DNA from 2 places in the Streptomyces sp. CA-243310 genome. Region 1 is predicted to be linked to the other one. Evidence: riboswitches for the same ligand, from Rfam matches in the RefSeq annotation. Region 1 holds a riboswitch; the other holds the start of a gene.
The links. A riboswitch is a leader RNA that binds a small molecule or an ion and turns the genes downstream of it on or off. The one in region 1 is predicted to bind ZMP and ZTP.
Positions count from the first base shown of each region.

Region 2: another riboswitch for ZMP and ZTP. It lies ahead of ACQEVM_RS11235 (bifunctional 5,10-methylenetetrahydrofolate dehydrogenase/5,10-methenyltetrahydrofolate cyclohydrolase); the one in region 1 lies ahead of glyA (serine hydroxymethyltransferase).

Region 1 covers NZ_JBNJMF010000001.1:1,073,901-1,080,728, reverse strand. The annotation lists gene ACQEVM_RS05135 (2'-5' RNA ligase family protein) at 1-562, opposite strand, end outside; gene trpS (tryptophan--tRNA ligase) at 662-1,675, opposite strand; gene glyA (serine hydroxymethyltransferase) at 1,916-3,184, opposite strand; ZMP/ZTP riboswitch at 3,220-3,310, opposite strand; gene rocD (ornithine--oxo-acid transaminase) at 3,420-4,625, shown strand; gene ACQEVM_RS05115 (glutathionylspermidine synthase family protein) at 4,656-5,852, opposite strand; gene ACQEVM_RS05110 (hypothetical protein) at 5,859-6,158, opposite strand; gene ACQEVM_RS05105 (hypothetical protein) at 6,284-6,828, shown strand, end outside.
Region 2 covers NZ_JBNJMF010000001.1:2,473,173-2,480,000, forward strand. The annotation lists gene ACQEVM_RS11220 (amino acid permease) at 1-90, shown strand, start outside; gene ACQEVM_RS11225 (RNA polymerase sigma factor) at 189-1,763, opposite strand; gene ACQEVM_RS11230 (methyltransferase domain-containing protein) at 1,990-2,751, opposite strand; ZMP/ZTP riboswitch at 2,831-2,926, shown strand; gene ACQEVM_RS11235 (bifunctional 5,10-methylenetetrahydrofolate dehydrogenase/5,10-methenyltetrahydrofolate cyclohydrolase) at 2,955-3,827, shown strand; gene ACQEVM_RS11240 (NAD(P)/FAD-dependent oxidoreductase) at 3,959-5,431, opposite strand; gene ACQEVM_RS11245 (hypothetical protein) at 5,774-6,805, opposite strand.

The DNA.
Region 1 (6,828 bases):
CGGTGGGTGAGCCCAGTTGTGCCGGCACGCCGGTCGGGCCCGTGCCGAAAGGGTATTCACGCAGCTTGCGCCAGACCCCGTCGGAGCCCTGTTCGTAGAGTGCGAAGCCCTCGCACAGCCAGTCGGCGGCGTACCCGGAGAGGGTGGTGAACGCCAGGTCCATCGCCTCTTCGGAGATCCCGTGGGCGACCGTGACGTGCGGGTGGTACGGGAAGGCCAGCTCGCGGTCGATCGGCCCCTCCGGGTCCCGGAGCAGGGCCTGGAGGCGGGTGCAGCCGGCGCCGCCCTCGACGAGCCGGACGAAGACCACCGGCGAGAGGGGGCGGAAGGTGCCGGTGCCCGCCAGCCGCATCGCGAAGGCGCGGAACGTCGCCGCGACCTCGGCCAGGTGGGCCCGGATCGCCGGCAGCCGCTCCGCTTCCACCTCGGTGGGCGGCACCAGGGTGACGTGCGTGGGGATGCCGAGCGCGGCGGCGTCCCCGAAGCCGACCCGCAGCTCTTGAAGGCTGCTGCCGTACGGCTCCGGGACCGCGATCGAAACGCCGAGCGTTACGGTCCCCACGTCTGTCTCCTCCGTCTGTCTCGTCCGTCTGTCCCGTGATCGGGTGCTGCCGCTCAGTGTGATGGCAGCACCCCCCGAACCGCCAGGGTCCTCTGTCGGTCAGTGCTTGGCGGGCAGGAACCCGAGGCGGTCGTACGCCTGCGCCAGGGTCTCGGCGGCGACCGCGCGAGCCTTCTCCGCGCCCTTGGCCAGTACGGCGTCCAGGGTCTCGGGGTCGTCCAGGTACTCCTGGGTGCGCTTCTTGAAGGGTGTGACGAAATCGACCATCACGCCGGCCAGGTCGGTCTTCAGCGCGCCGTACCCCTTGCCCTCGTAGCGGGTCTCCAGCTCGGGGATCGTGTCGCCCGTGAGGGTGGAGTAGATCGTGAGCAGGTTGCTGACGCCGGGCTTCTTCTCCGTGTCGAAGCGGATCTCCGCCTCGGTGTCGGTGACCGCGCTCTTGATCTTCTTCTCGGTGACCTTGGGCTCGTCGAGGAGGTTGACCAGGCCCTTGGGCGAGGAGGCGGACTTCGACATCTTGATCGCCGGGTCCTGGAGGTCGTAGATCTTCGCGACCTCCTTGACGATGTGCGCGGCGGGCAGCGTGAAGGTCCGGCCGAAGCGCGTGTTGAAGCGCTCGGCCAGGTCGCGGGTCAGCTCGATGTGCTGGCGCTGGTCCTCGCCCACGGGGACGGCGTTGGCCTGGTAGAGCAGGATGTCCGCGACCTGGAGGATCGGGTACGTGAACAGGCCGACGGTGGCGTTGTTCGCTCCCTGCTTGGCGGACTTGTCCTTGAACTGGGTCATCCGGCTCGCCTCGCCGAAGCCGGTGATGCAGTTCATGACCCAGCCGAGCTGCGCGTGCTCGGGCACGTGGCTCTGGATGAAGAGCGTGCAGCGCTCGGGGTCCAGACCGGCCGCGAGCAGTTGGGCGGCGGAGAGCCGGGTGTTCGCACGCAGCTCCCTGGGATCCTGCGGCATGGTGATCGCGTGCAGGTCGACGACCATGTAGAAGGCGTCGTGCGTTTCCTGGAGGGCGACGTACTGACGAATGGCCCCGAGGTAGTTCCCGAGGTGGAACGAACCGGAGGTGGGCTGGATACCGGAGAGCGCGCGAGGACGATCAGAAGCCATGGCCCCATTCTCTCAGGTGCGATGGCCGTCTCGGGCCTCGCGCCGGCCGGATCGGGTGCCGGATGAGCGCGGGATCACATCCGGGCCCCGCTCTCGGGGGGCGGTGTCCGGCCGTACTCGCGCGTAGCCGGCCGGCCGGATCCCGCCCGGAGCGAGCGACCGCTTTCCGACCGGCCGGAACCGGAACCGTCGGCGCCGCCCCGGCCCTCGGGGGCCGGGGCGGCGCCGGGGCGACCCCGGTCAGGACAGGGGCAGGCCCGGGGCCGGGTGGGCCGACATGAGGTCGGTGACCTCGGCGCGGATCACGGCCAGGGCCGCCTCGTCGGACGCGGCCGCGGCGTCGACCGCGCGGGAGATCCAGTCCGCCACCACCGGCATGTGGTCCACCGTCAGGCCCCGCGAGGTCAGCGACGGCGTACCGATCCGGATGCCCGACGGGTCGAACGGCTTGCGCGGGTCGAACGGGACCGTGTTGTGGTTCACGACGATGCCCGCCCGGTCCAACGCCTTGGCCGCGATCTTGCCCGGTACCCCGCGCGAGGTCAGGTCCATCAGGATCAGGTGGTTGTCCGTGCCACCCGACACCAGGTCGAAGCCCCGCTCCAGCAGGGCCGTCGCCAGCGCCTTGGCGTTGGCGACGACCGCGTGGGCGTACGTGACGAACGCCGGCTGCGCCGCCTCGTGCAGCGCGACCGCGATGCCGGCCGTCGTCTGGTTGTGCGGGCCGCCCTGGAGGCCGGGGAAGACCGCCTTGTCGATGGCCTTCGCGTGCTCCTCGCGGCACATCAGCATCGCGCCGCGCGGACCGCGCAGGGTCTTGTGGGTGGTCGTGGAGATCACGTCCACGTGCCCGGCCGGCGACGGGTGCGCGCCGCCCGCGATCAGGCCCGCGATGTGGGCGACGTCGGCGACGAGGATCGAGCCCGCCTCCTTGGCGATCGACGCGAAGGCCTCGAAGTCGATCGTGCGGGGCACGGCCGTGCCACCACAGAACATGATCTTCGGGCGTTCGGCCAGGGCCAGGTCCCGCACCGCGTCGTAATCGATGAGGCCGTCGTCGGCGCGGACGCCGTACTGCACGCCCCGGAACCAGGAGCCGGTCGCGGACACGCCCCAGCCGTGGGTGAGGTGGCCGCCCATCGGCAGGGCCATGCCCATCACGGTGTCGCCCGGCTTCGCGAAGGCGAGGTACACGGCGAGGTTGGCCGGGGAGCCGGAGTACGGCTGCACGTTCGCGTGGTCGACGCCGAACAGGCCCTTCGCCCGCTCCACGGCCAGGGCCTCGACGCGGTCGATGTTCTGCTGGCCCTCGTAGTAGCGGCGGCCCGGGTAGCCCTCGCTGTACTTGTTCTGCAGGACGGTGCCGGAGGCTTCCAGCACGGCGGCGGACACGTAGTTCTCGCTGGGGATCAGGCGCAGGGTCTCGGCCTGCAGTTCCTCTTCCGCCTCCACGAACGACGCCAGCTCGGGGTCGGTCGCGAAAAGGGCGGGGTGGCGGCGCGCGGTCATGGCGGCTCCTCCGGGGTCGATGTCGTCTCTCGTCCCCGCGAGGCCCAGGCGAGCGGCCTTGTGTGCGGTCGTGCGCGCACGACTTCCCCGGAGTCCGTTCTCCGTGCGCCAGTCGCCGTGCGTGGGGCCCACCTTAGCGGGCGCGCCACGAGAAAGGTTTCTCCGTCCGTCGTACGAGCGAGGATGGACAGTGACGCCACCCTCGTCACAGGCCTGACGGACGATCGGAGACCCCGTGTCGAATACTGCTGATGCCATCCGCTCCGCCGACGCGCACAGCGCGCACAACTACCACCCCCTGCCCGTCGTCGTCGCATCGGCGGAGGGCGCGTGGATGACCGATGTGGAGGGCCGCAGGTATCTCGACATGCTCGCCGGGTACTCCGCCCTCAACTTCGGTCACGGCAACCGGCGTCTGATCGACGCCGCACGCGCCCAGTTGGAGCGGGTCACCCTCACCTCCCGCGCCTTCCACCACGACCGCTTCGCGGACTTCTGCACCGAACTCGCCGCGCTGTGCGGCAAGGAGATGGTGCTGCCGATGAACACGGGCGCGGAGGCCGTGGAGACGGCGGTGAAGACGGCCCGCAAGTGGGGGTACGAGGTCAAGGGCGTCCCGGACGGCCACGCCAAGATCGTGGTCGCGGCCGACAACTTCCACGGCCGGACCACGACCATCGTGTCGTTCTCCACGGACCACGACGCCCGCGACCACTTCGGCCCCTACACGCCGGGCTTCGAGATCGTCCCGTACGGCGATCTCACCGCGCTCTCCCACGCCGTCACGGAGAACACCGTGGCCGTGCTCCTGGAGCCGATCCAGGGCGAGGCGGGCGTCCTCGTGCCGCCCGCCGGCTACCTCCAGGGCGTACGGGAACTCACCCGCGAACGGAACGTTCTCTTCCTCGCGGACGAGATCCAGTCGGGTCTGGGCCGCACCGGCAAGACCTTCGCCCTGGAGCACGAGGGGGTCGTCCCCGACATGTACATCCTGGGCAAGGCGCTCGGCGGCGGGGTCGTGCCCGTCTCCGCGGTGGTCGCCGACCGGGACGTGCTCGGCGTGTTCCGGCCGGGCGAGCACGGGTCCACCTTCGGCGGGAACCCGCTCGCCTGCGCGGTCGCGCTGGAGGTCATCGCGATGCTTCGCTCCGGCGAGTACCAGCAGCGGGCCACCGAACTCGGCGACCACCTGCACCACGAGCTGAACCTGCTGGTCGGCGGGGGTGCGGTGACCGCGGTGCGGGGTCGCGGGCTGTGGGCGGGCGTCGACATCGACCCGTCGCGCGGCACCGGCCGGGAGATCTCCGAGAAGCTGATGGGGCTCGGGGTGCTGGTGAAGGACACCCACGGATCCACGATCCGGATCGCACCGCCGCTGGTGATCAGCAAGGAGGACCTGGACTGGGGCCTGGACCGGCTGCGGTCGGTGCTGTCGGCCTGACGCGGCCCGCCGGCCTCACGGGCCGACGGGCTAGAGGATGACGTGGGGCAGGAAGCGGGCGTACTCGTCCGTGACCGGCCCCGCCGATTCCCGGATGCCCAGCCCCGCGGCCTCCTCCTCGACGACCCACGCGCCGAGCACGACCCGGTTGCCGTCGAAGTCGGGCAGCGGGGCCAGGGCCTGGAAGACGTACGTCTCGTCGTCCACCGGGGTGAACGGCTCCCCGTCCTCCCCCGCCTCGTGCAGGGTCACCCCGGCACCCTCGCGGCCCAGCAGGGGCTTGGCGACGTAGCCGGTGGTGTCCGCGAGCTCGCGCGGGCCGTCGAGGTAGGCGGGCAGCAGGTTCGGGTGTTCGGGGAACAGCTCCCACAGGACCGCCAGCAGCGCCTTGTTGGAGAGCAGCATCTTCCACAGCGGCTCGATCCAGGCCGTCGTGCCGGAGCCGCCGCCGTGGTCGTACGTGCCCAGCACCTGGGGCCCGAACTCGTCCGAGGCCAGCCACTCCCACGGGTAGAGCTTGAAGATGCCGCGGATGAAGCGGAGCTTCTCGTCGACGAACCGGCCGGAGAGGCTGTCCCAGCCGATCTGCTCGACGGACATGGCGACGGTGTCCAGGCCGGCCTGCTCCGCGGTCTCCTGGAGGTAGGCGACCGTCATCAGGTCCTCGCCGAGCTCGTCGGTCTCGGAGTGCGCGAAGTGCACCGGACCGGGCGGCAGCAGTTCGGCCTGTCGGCGCCACGCGTCGACGAGCCGCTCGTGGAGGGAGTTCCACTGGTCGGCGCCGGGGAACCGCTCCTCCATCCAGAACCACTGCGGGCTCGCCGCCTCCACCAGGGAGGTGGGGGTGTCGGCGTTGTACTCCAGCATCTTGGCCGGGCCGCCGGAGCCGTCGTAGCGCAGGTCGAAGCGGCCGTAGAGGGAGGGCTGCTCGTCGCGCCGGCGCCAGGACTCGGCGATGCGGGCGGCCAGTTTCGGATCGGTGATGCCGAGGTCCGCGAAGCGGTCGTGCTCGACGATGTGGGCCGCCGCGGCGAGGCACATGGCGTGCAGTTCCTCGACGACGTTCTCCAGCGCCTCGACCTCCGGGAGGGAGAACGCGTAGTACGCGCTCTCGTCCCAGTAGGGGCGCAGGCTGTCGTCGGGGTACCGGGTCAGGGGGTAGATCAGTCCCTGCTCCTCGACGGTCCGCTGCCAGTTCGGGCGTGGCTCGATCGTGTGCCGCTCCACCCGGGATCAGCCGCCGCTGGAGCCGGAGTGGCTCTTGCCGATGCCACCGCGGGTGACGGCGGACTTGTCGAAGCTGCCGTCCTTGACCCTGCCGTTGGCGACGCTGCCGCCGTAGTAGTACGCGCCGGTGCCGCCGCTCTTGCATTCCTTGTTGTTCAGGTGGTTCAGCGTGGAACGGGACGCGCACCGCTTGTCGGGCTCGTCGCTGCTGCCGCAGGCGACGAGGGTCGCGGCGAGCAGGCCCATGCCGCCGAGCGCGACGGCGCCCGAGCGCATCCGGCGCCGATTGGTGCTGCTGGTGTCCATGTGAGTTCGCTCCCCCTGGGTGGCGTGCTCCCGACAGACTAGAGCGGGGCGACCGGGGGATGGAATCCAGCCGTCGTCACACCCTTGTCACGACGGTGACCTAGAGTCGGTTCGTGCTTGTTGGGATGATTTGCGCACTCGGTGCGGCGGTCTGTTTCGGTACGGCCTCGGTCCTCCAGGCCATGGCGGCGCGGGCGGCGGAGCCGGGAACCGGGTCCGGCGTGGACGCCGCACTCCTGCTGCGGGCCCTGCGCCAGTGGCGGTACCTGGCGGGGCTCGGCCTCGACGGGGTCGGCTTCGTCCTCCAGATCATCGCCCTGCGACACATCCCGATCTACGCGGTGGGGGCCGCGCTGGCGGCCAGCCTCGCGGTGACGGCGGTGGTCGCGGCCCGATTGCTGCGCGTACGGCTGAACCGGATGGAGTGGGCGGCCGTCGCGGTGGTGAGCGCGGGGCTGCTGATGCTGGGGCTCGCCTCCGGGGAGGAGGGCTCCGGGACCGGCCCGCCCGCCCTGGAGTGGGGGTTGCTCGCGGTGGCGGTCCTGGTCCTGCTGGTGGGCGCGGCGGCCGGCGGCCTGCCGGACCGCTCCCGGCCGCTGGTGCTCGGCTTCGCGGCCGGAACGGGCTTCGGGGTGGTCGAGGTCGCGGTCCGCCTGATCGACGGGATCTC
Region 2 (6,828 bases), 1.4 Mb from region 1:
GCCGTCTACCAGGGCGTGCTGTTCCTCTTCGTGGGCGTGGTCGTGTACGCCGTGATGTCCGCCCGCAGGCAGCGCGCCGCGGCCGCCTGACCGGCGGGCGGCCCCGAGCGGGCCGCGCACGCCCGAGCCGCACACGCCACGGGGGCCCGGGGCGGTCTGCCGACCGTCCCGGGCCCCCGTCCCCGCTTCTAGTCGAGGTAGTCGCGCAGCACCTGCGAACGCGACGGGTGACGCAGCTTCGACATGGTCTTCGACTCGATCTGACGGATGCGCTCACGGGTGACCCCGTACACGCGGCCGATCTCGTCCAGGGTCTTCGGCTGGCCGTCGTTGAGGCCGTACCGCATGGAGACCACGCCCGCCTCACGCTCGGAGAGCGTCCCCAGGATCGACTGCAGCTGCTCCTGGAGGAAGGTGAAGGACACCGCGTCCGCCGGTACGACCGCCTCGGAGTCCTCGATGAGGTCACCGAACTCGCTGTCGCCCTCCTCACCCAGGGGGGTGTGCAGGGAGATCGGCTCACGGCCGTACTTCTGGACCTCGATGACCTTCTCGGGGGTCATGTCGAGTTCCTTGCCCAGCTCCTCCGGAGTGGGCTCCCGACCGAGGTCCTGGAGCATCTGCCGCTGGACACGGGCCAGCTTGTTGATGATCTCGACCATGTGGACGGGGATGCGGATCGTGCGCGACTGGTCGGCCATGGCGCGCGTGATCGCCTGCCGGATCCACCAGGTCGCGTACGTGGAGAACTTGAAGCCCTTGGTGTAGTCGAACTTCTCCACCGCGCGGATCAGACCGACGTTGCCCTCCTGGATCAGGTCCAGGAAGAGCATGCCGCGGCCCGTGTAGCGCTTGGCGAGGGAGACCACGAGACGGAGGTTGGCCTCCAGCAGGTGGTTCTTGGCCCGGCGACCGTCCTCGACGAGGATCTCCAGCTCACGCTTGAACGTGGCCTTGTGGTCCTCCTCCTCTTCGAGCTTGTACTCGGAGAAGAGACCCGCCTCGATGCGCTTGGCGAGCTCGACCTCCTGCTCGGCGTTGAGCAGCGGCACCTTGCCGATCAGCTTGAGGTAGTCCTTGACGGGGTCCGCGGTGGCACCGGCGACCATGACGGTCTGCGCCGGGGCGTCGTCCTCGTCGTCGTCGGACAGCACGAAGCCCTGGGTTCCGCCGACCTTCGGAGTCTCCTCCTCGGCCTCGTCGGCCGGGTCCTCGGCCGCCCAGTCCTCGCCCTCGGCCGCGGGGGTCTCGCCCTCGTCGCCGTCCTTGGCGCCCTTCTTCGTGGCGGCGGTCTTCTTGGTGGCCGTCGCCTTCTTCGCGGCGGTCTTCTTGACCGTCCGCTTCTTCGGCTCGGCGGCGGCCTCGGCCGCCACCTCCTCCTCGGTCCCGGAGGCCGACGGTGCGGATATCGCCGCGGCGGTGGCGGGGACCGCCGTCTTGCGCGCGCCGATGGGGCGCGGCGCGGCGGCGGCCTTCTTGGTCACGGTGCGGGCCGGGGCGGCAGCCTTGCGCGGCTTCTTCGCAGCGGCCTTGGTGGCGGGGGCGGCGCTGACGTGGAGGGCGACACCCTCCTCGTCCAGGACCTGGTTCAGGCTGCGCAGGACCCGCTTCCACTGGTCCACCGGGATGCGGCCGGCCTCGAAGGCCTGGCGCACGTCATCACCGTTGATGTGACCCTGCTCGCGGCCGCGCTCGACGAGCGCGACGAGGGCCTCCGATTCGGCGATCTCCGGAGGGAACGTACGGGACGGGCTGAGCGACACAAGGAGCCTCTCGTTGCGAACAGATAAGGGGTGAGCGGGACATCATCGCGCGACTTCGGGAAACAGACCCGAGGGGGGTCTGTATTCCGGGGCCGCGCGAGGACACCTGTCGGTTCATCGCATGCCCGAGTCGATTCGTTACGCGCTGAATTGAGTGACCTGCGCCACGCTGTGGCGACGCAACCGATCCGACGTGGATCCGTCCGCGCTCCCGCGCCCTCCCGGCTCAGCCCTTTTTGCGGGCCTCGACGAGAAAACGGGCGGTGTGCGCGACGAACGGACCTTCGCGTTCGATCCGTTCGTGGAGCTCGCGCAACCGGTCCCGGTGGTGCCCGACCGTGAAGCCCGGCACCATCCAGATCACCTTCCGTAGAAAGTAGATCACGGCTCCGATGTCGTTGAACTCCGTCCGCAGTCGTTCGGAGCGCAGATCGACGATCTCCAGGCCCGCCTTCCGGGCGGCGGCGACCGCGTCGTCGGGGTGCCGGTCGCGCCGGACCTCCTCCGGCTGCGGGCCCAGGAAGTACTCCACCAGCTCGAAGACGCTGGCCGGACCGACCTGCTGCGAGAAGTACGTGCCGCCCGGCGTCAGCACGCGGGCGATCTCGTCCCACCAGACGGTCACCGGATGCCGGCTGCCGACCAGCTCGAAGGCCTCGTCCGCGAAGGGCAGCGGCGGCTCGTCGGAGTCGGCGACCACCACCGCGCCCAGCGGGTGCAGGAGCCGGGTCGCCTTGGCGACGTTCGGCGGCCAGGACTCGGTCGCCACCGTCAGCGGCGGCAGCGCGCCGGCCCCGGCGAGCACCTCGCCGCCACCGGTCTGGACGTCGAGGACGGAGGAGACCCGGGACAGGCGTTCGCCGAGGAGCTTCTGGTAGCCCCACGAGGGGCGCTGTTCGGTGGCGCGGCCGTCGAGCCAGGAGAAGTCCCAGCCGTCCACGGAGACGGACTCGGCCTCGGCGACAAGATGGTCGAAAGTACGCGTCATCCCCCGATCGTCGCAGGCCGCGAGCCGGTCCTCCAGCGGGTATCGCCGGCCCGCCGTGCGCGGGCGTCGACTAGAGTGGCCCGCGGGCCGTGACTGGCGTTCGGGTGGATCACCACCGGGGAGCGGCCCGGCGTACCGGTGGGTACGTCGACTGCCGCGCGCCTGGGCGAACCGCGATTCCGCTGCGACGCCCAGGAGACCCCGTGACCACTGCCCAGACCGCCCGGCTCATGGACGGCACCGCCGTCGCCCGCCGCATCTCCGAACAGACCGCCGCGCACGCCGCGAAGATCACCGAGCGCACCGGCACCGCCCCCTGTCTGGCGACCGTGCTCGTCGGCGAGGACCCCGCGTCCGTGACCTACGTACAGATGAAGCAGAACCGCTGCGCCAAGGCCGGGATCACCTCCCGCCACGTCGAGCTCCCCGCCGAGACCACCACCGCGGAACTGGTGGCCGCCCTCACCGCGCTCTCCGAGGACCCGGAGGTCAGCGGCATCCTCCTCCAGCACCCGGTGCCGCACCACATCGACGAGCGGGCCGCCTTCGAGGCCATCGCACCCGGCAAGGACGTCGACGGTGTGACGATGCACTCCTTCGCCGCCATGGGCTTCGGCCTGCCCGGCTTCGTCTCCTGCACCCCCGGCGGCATCATGCGCCTCCTGGAGGAGTACGACGTGGACCTGACCGGCAAGCACGCCGTGGTCGTCGGCCGCAGCGCGATCCTGGGCAAGCCCGCCGGGATGCTGCTGTTGGAGCGCAACGCCACCGTCACCTACTGTCACTCCCGCACCGTGGACCTGCCCTCGATCGTGCGCCAGGCCGACGTGCTGGTCGCCGCCGTCGGCAAGGCCGAGTTCATCCGGGGCGAGGACATCAAGCCGGGCGCGGTCGTCCTGGACGCCGGCTACAACGCGGGCAACGTCGGCGACGTCCACATCGAGTCGGCCGCCACCCGGGCCTCCCTGATCACCCCGGTCCCCGGCGGCGTCGGCCCGATGACCATCGCCGTGCTCCTGGAGCAGACCGTGCGGGCCGCCGCCGCGCAGGCCGGGCTGGACCTCGCCGGGCTCTGACCCGGCCGCGCGCCCGATCCCGTACGACGACCGCCCCGGCCCCCTTCGGTCCGGGGCGTCCCGTTTTCCCCGGCCCGCGGCCGTTGCCGGTCCCGTACGGTCCTGCCCGGTCCCGTGCGACCCGGCAGGCCTCAGGGGCGGCCGACCGGGTCGGCGGGGGTGCCGCCCCCGGTCCGGCCGTCCTCGGCGCCCGGGTTCCCGGGCCGGTCCAGCCCGCCGATGGTCCGCTCGGCCGCGGTGAGCGGCGCCGCCTTGTGGGCGCCCTCCCCGGAGGCCCGCAGCACGCGCCAGAGCACGTCCGGGCGGAACCAGTGGGTCGGCGGGCTGGTCATGGTGATGACCTGGAGGAAGGCGCCCGTGAGCTGCTCCTGCGTGGTGGCGCCGGTCATCAGCCGGCTCACGTACCGCGTGACCAGCGCGGAGCCCGGCCTGGACTTCATGCCGGTCGCCGTCGCCTCCGGGTAGAGGATGTCCTGCGAGGTGGCGAGCTCCCAGGCGGTGGAGACCTGCGGGGCGAGCGCGCGCTGCGCCGCACGTCCCACGGAGGGCGTGGCGAGCCCCCGGGCGCGCAGCAGGTCGCGTACGGCCAGCAACCCGCGGGCGGCGACGGACATGCCCTGCCCGTACAACGGGTTGAAGGTGGCGACGGAGTCCCCGACGGCGAAGAAGCCCTCGGGCAGGTCGGCCTTCTCGAAGAAGACGCGGCGATTGGCGGTGCCCTGGGTCACGGACACCTCGGTGAGCGGCTTCTTTCCCTTCAGCAACTCGCCGACGACCGGGTCCCGCGCTTCCATGGCGAACGGGATGAACGCGTCCGGGTCGGCGGTCGGCTGGCCGCCGCGGGTGCCCGAGAGGGTGGCCTGCCACCGGCCGTTCTCGATCGGGACGATCGTCGCGGTACGACCGGGCACGGGCACCCGCGGATCGGACTGCACGTTGACGATGGGGAAGCCCATCGCGTGGCTTCCGGCGGGCGCCTCGAAGATCCGGGTCGCGTAGACCAGACCGGAGTCGACCTCCGCCTGCTCGATCTCACCCACCCCCAGTTCCTGGAGCCAGGTCCGGCTCCGGGAGCCGCGACCGCTCGCGTCGACGACGAGGTCCGCGGTGATCAGCCGGTCCTCCTCCTCGGGGGTGTCGACGCGGACCCCGGTGATCCGGGCCGCCGTGCCCTCCAGGCCCCGTACCCGGCTCTGCTGGAGGGTGCGCACCTCCTTGAGGCCGAGGACCTTCTCGCGAACCACCGAGTCGAGGAGGTCGCGGCTGCACGAGATGCTGAACTGCTTCTCCCCGCACCGCGGCAACCAGCCCTCGGCCGCCTTGGTGACGAGTTCGACGGGCAGGCTGCGACGCAGGGCGCCCGCGGCCGTCCATTCCCCGATGACGCCCGGCAGTATCTCCTCGATGGCGCGCGCCCCGCCCGACCACAGGACGTGCACGTGGCGGGCCTGCGGCAGGCCGCGGCGCGGAGCGGGGCCGTCCGGCAGCGTGTCGGCGTCGATGATCGTGACCGTGGCGTGTTCGGCGAGGACGGCTGCCGTCAGGAGGCCGGACATGCTGCCGCCGATGACGACGACATGACGGGGTGCGGAAGGCTGGGGCATCGTGTGGTGGCTCTCTGTCGGGGCCGCACGGGAGACGGCGACACAAGTGAAGTGGTGTGCTCGGGCCACCGGGGCGGGTGGGGCCGGCGCCCGGTCAACGGGCCCTGTCGATGGGGGACTTGACCGGTCCGATCGCCGTGGACGGTCGAACCGCCCGGGAGCGGGGCGGGGTTCGTGCGTCGAGCCGGGAAGGGGGCGGGGCGGGGGGTCGGCGTGGGGCCGGGGCGCGGGGCGCCGCGGCACGCGTCCCGAGGGCCGCTCGGGCGGGCCGGTCGGAGCCCGGGTCGGAGCCCGGGTCGGAGTCGGAGCCGGAGTCGCCACAGCGCGGAGCCCGGGTGGCCCTCATGGCGCGCCCCCCTCGGGGCCCGGCACCGGGCCCCGGCCGGCAGGTCCCGGGTCCCCGGTGGGGCGGACGTCGAGACGGCCCTCCCGGGCGAGCAGATCGTCCAGGTGGTCGGCCAGGGACTTCCAGCCCGCGGGGGAGAGCAGGCCGGCGCGGGTGACGATGCTGCGTACGTCGTGCGCCCGCAGGACCGCGAGCATCGGGTTCTCCGCCTCGTGCGCGGCCGACTCCAACTCGTGCTCGATCCCGACCAGGGCCGCGGCCAGCGCCTCGGTGTCATCGGCCAGCAGGAATCCGCCCTCCACCCCGTAGAACCGCTGGATCCCGGCCGCCGCGGCCAGACTGGGCAGGCCCTCGCCCTGGGCGAGGCGGGTCAGCGACTGCCCCGACGCGTCGAAGGAACGCGCGATGGCCGTCAGGGAGTACGGCCGCCCGTCCTCCCGGGGCCGGGTGCGGCGCAGGTGCTCGAAACGCTCCCGGACCTGCTGCCGGAGCGGAAGCCGCGCCGGCCGGCCGTCGAGGGTGAGGCGGATGGCCTCGGGGGTGATGCCGGTGACGAAAGACAGCCGGTCCAGGTCGTCGGGGGCGCCCCGCCCCGCGGGGGCGGTGGCCAGGGCCCGTTCCACCGCGCTCTTGTTGTCGGCCAGCAGGAAGCCCGCGAAGACCCCGAAGAACCGCTGGATCCCGGCCGCGTGCCCCAACCCGGGCAGGCCCGTGCCCGCGTTGAGGGGACCCAGGGAGGCGCCGGGCGCCCCGAAGTCATCGGCCACGGCGGCGAGCGACCACTCCCGGCCGTGCTTGTCACGCCGGGTCTCGCGCAGCCGCAGGAAACGACGGTGCACCCGCCGGATCAGGGGGACTTCGGGCGCTTCGCCGGCCAAGACCCGCGGGATCCGCTCCGGATCGACGCCGGAGAGGTGGCTGAGCCGCTCGACGGACAGCACGTCGGCCGGGTCCTGTCCGCGCTGCCGCGCCAGCCTGTCGACACGGTCCCGGAGCGTGATCAGGTCGGGTCGGGCGGCGGCTCGCACCGGAAACTCTCCGTATGTCGCTC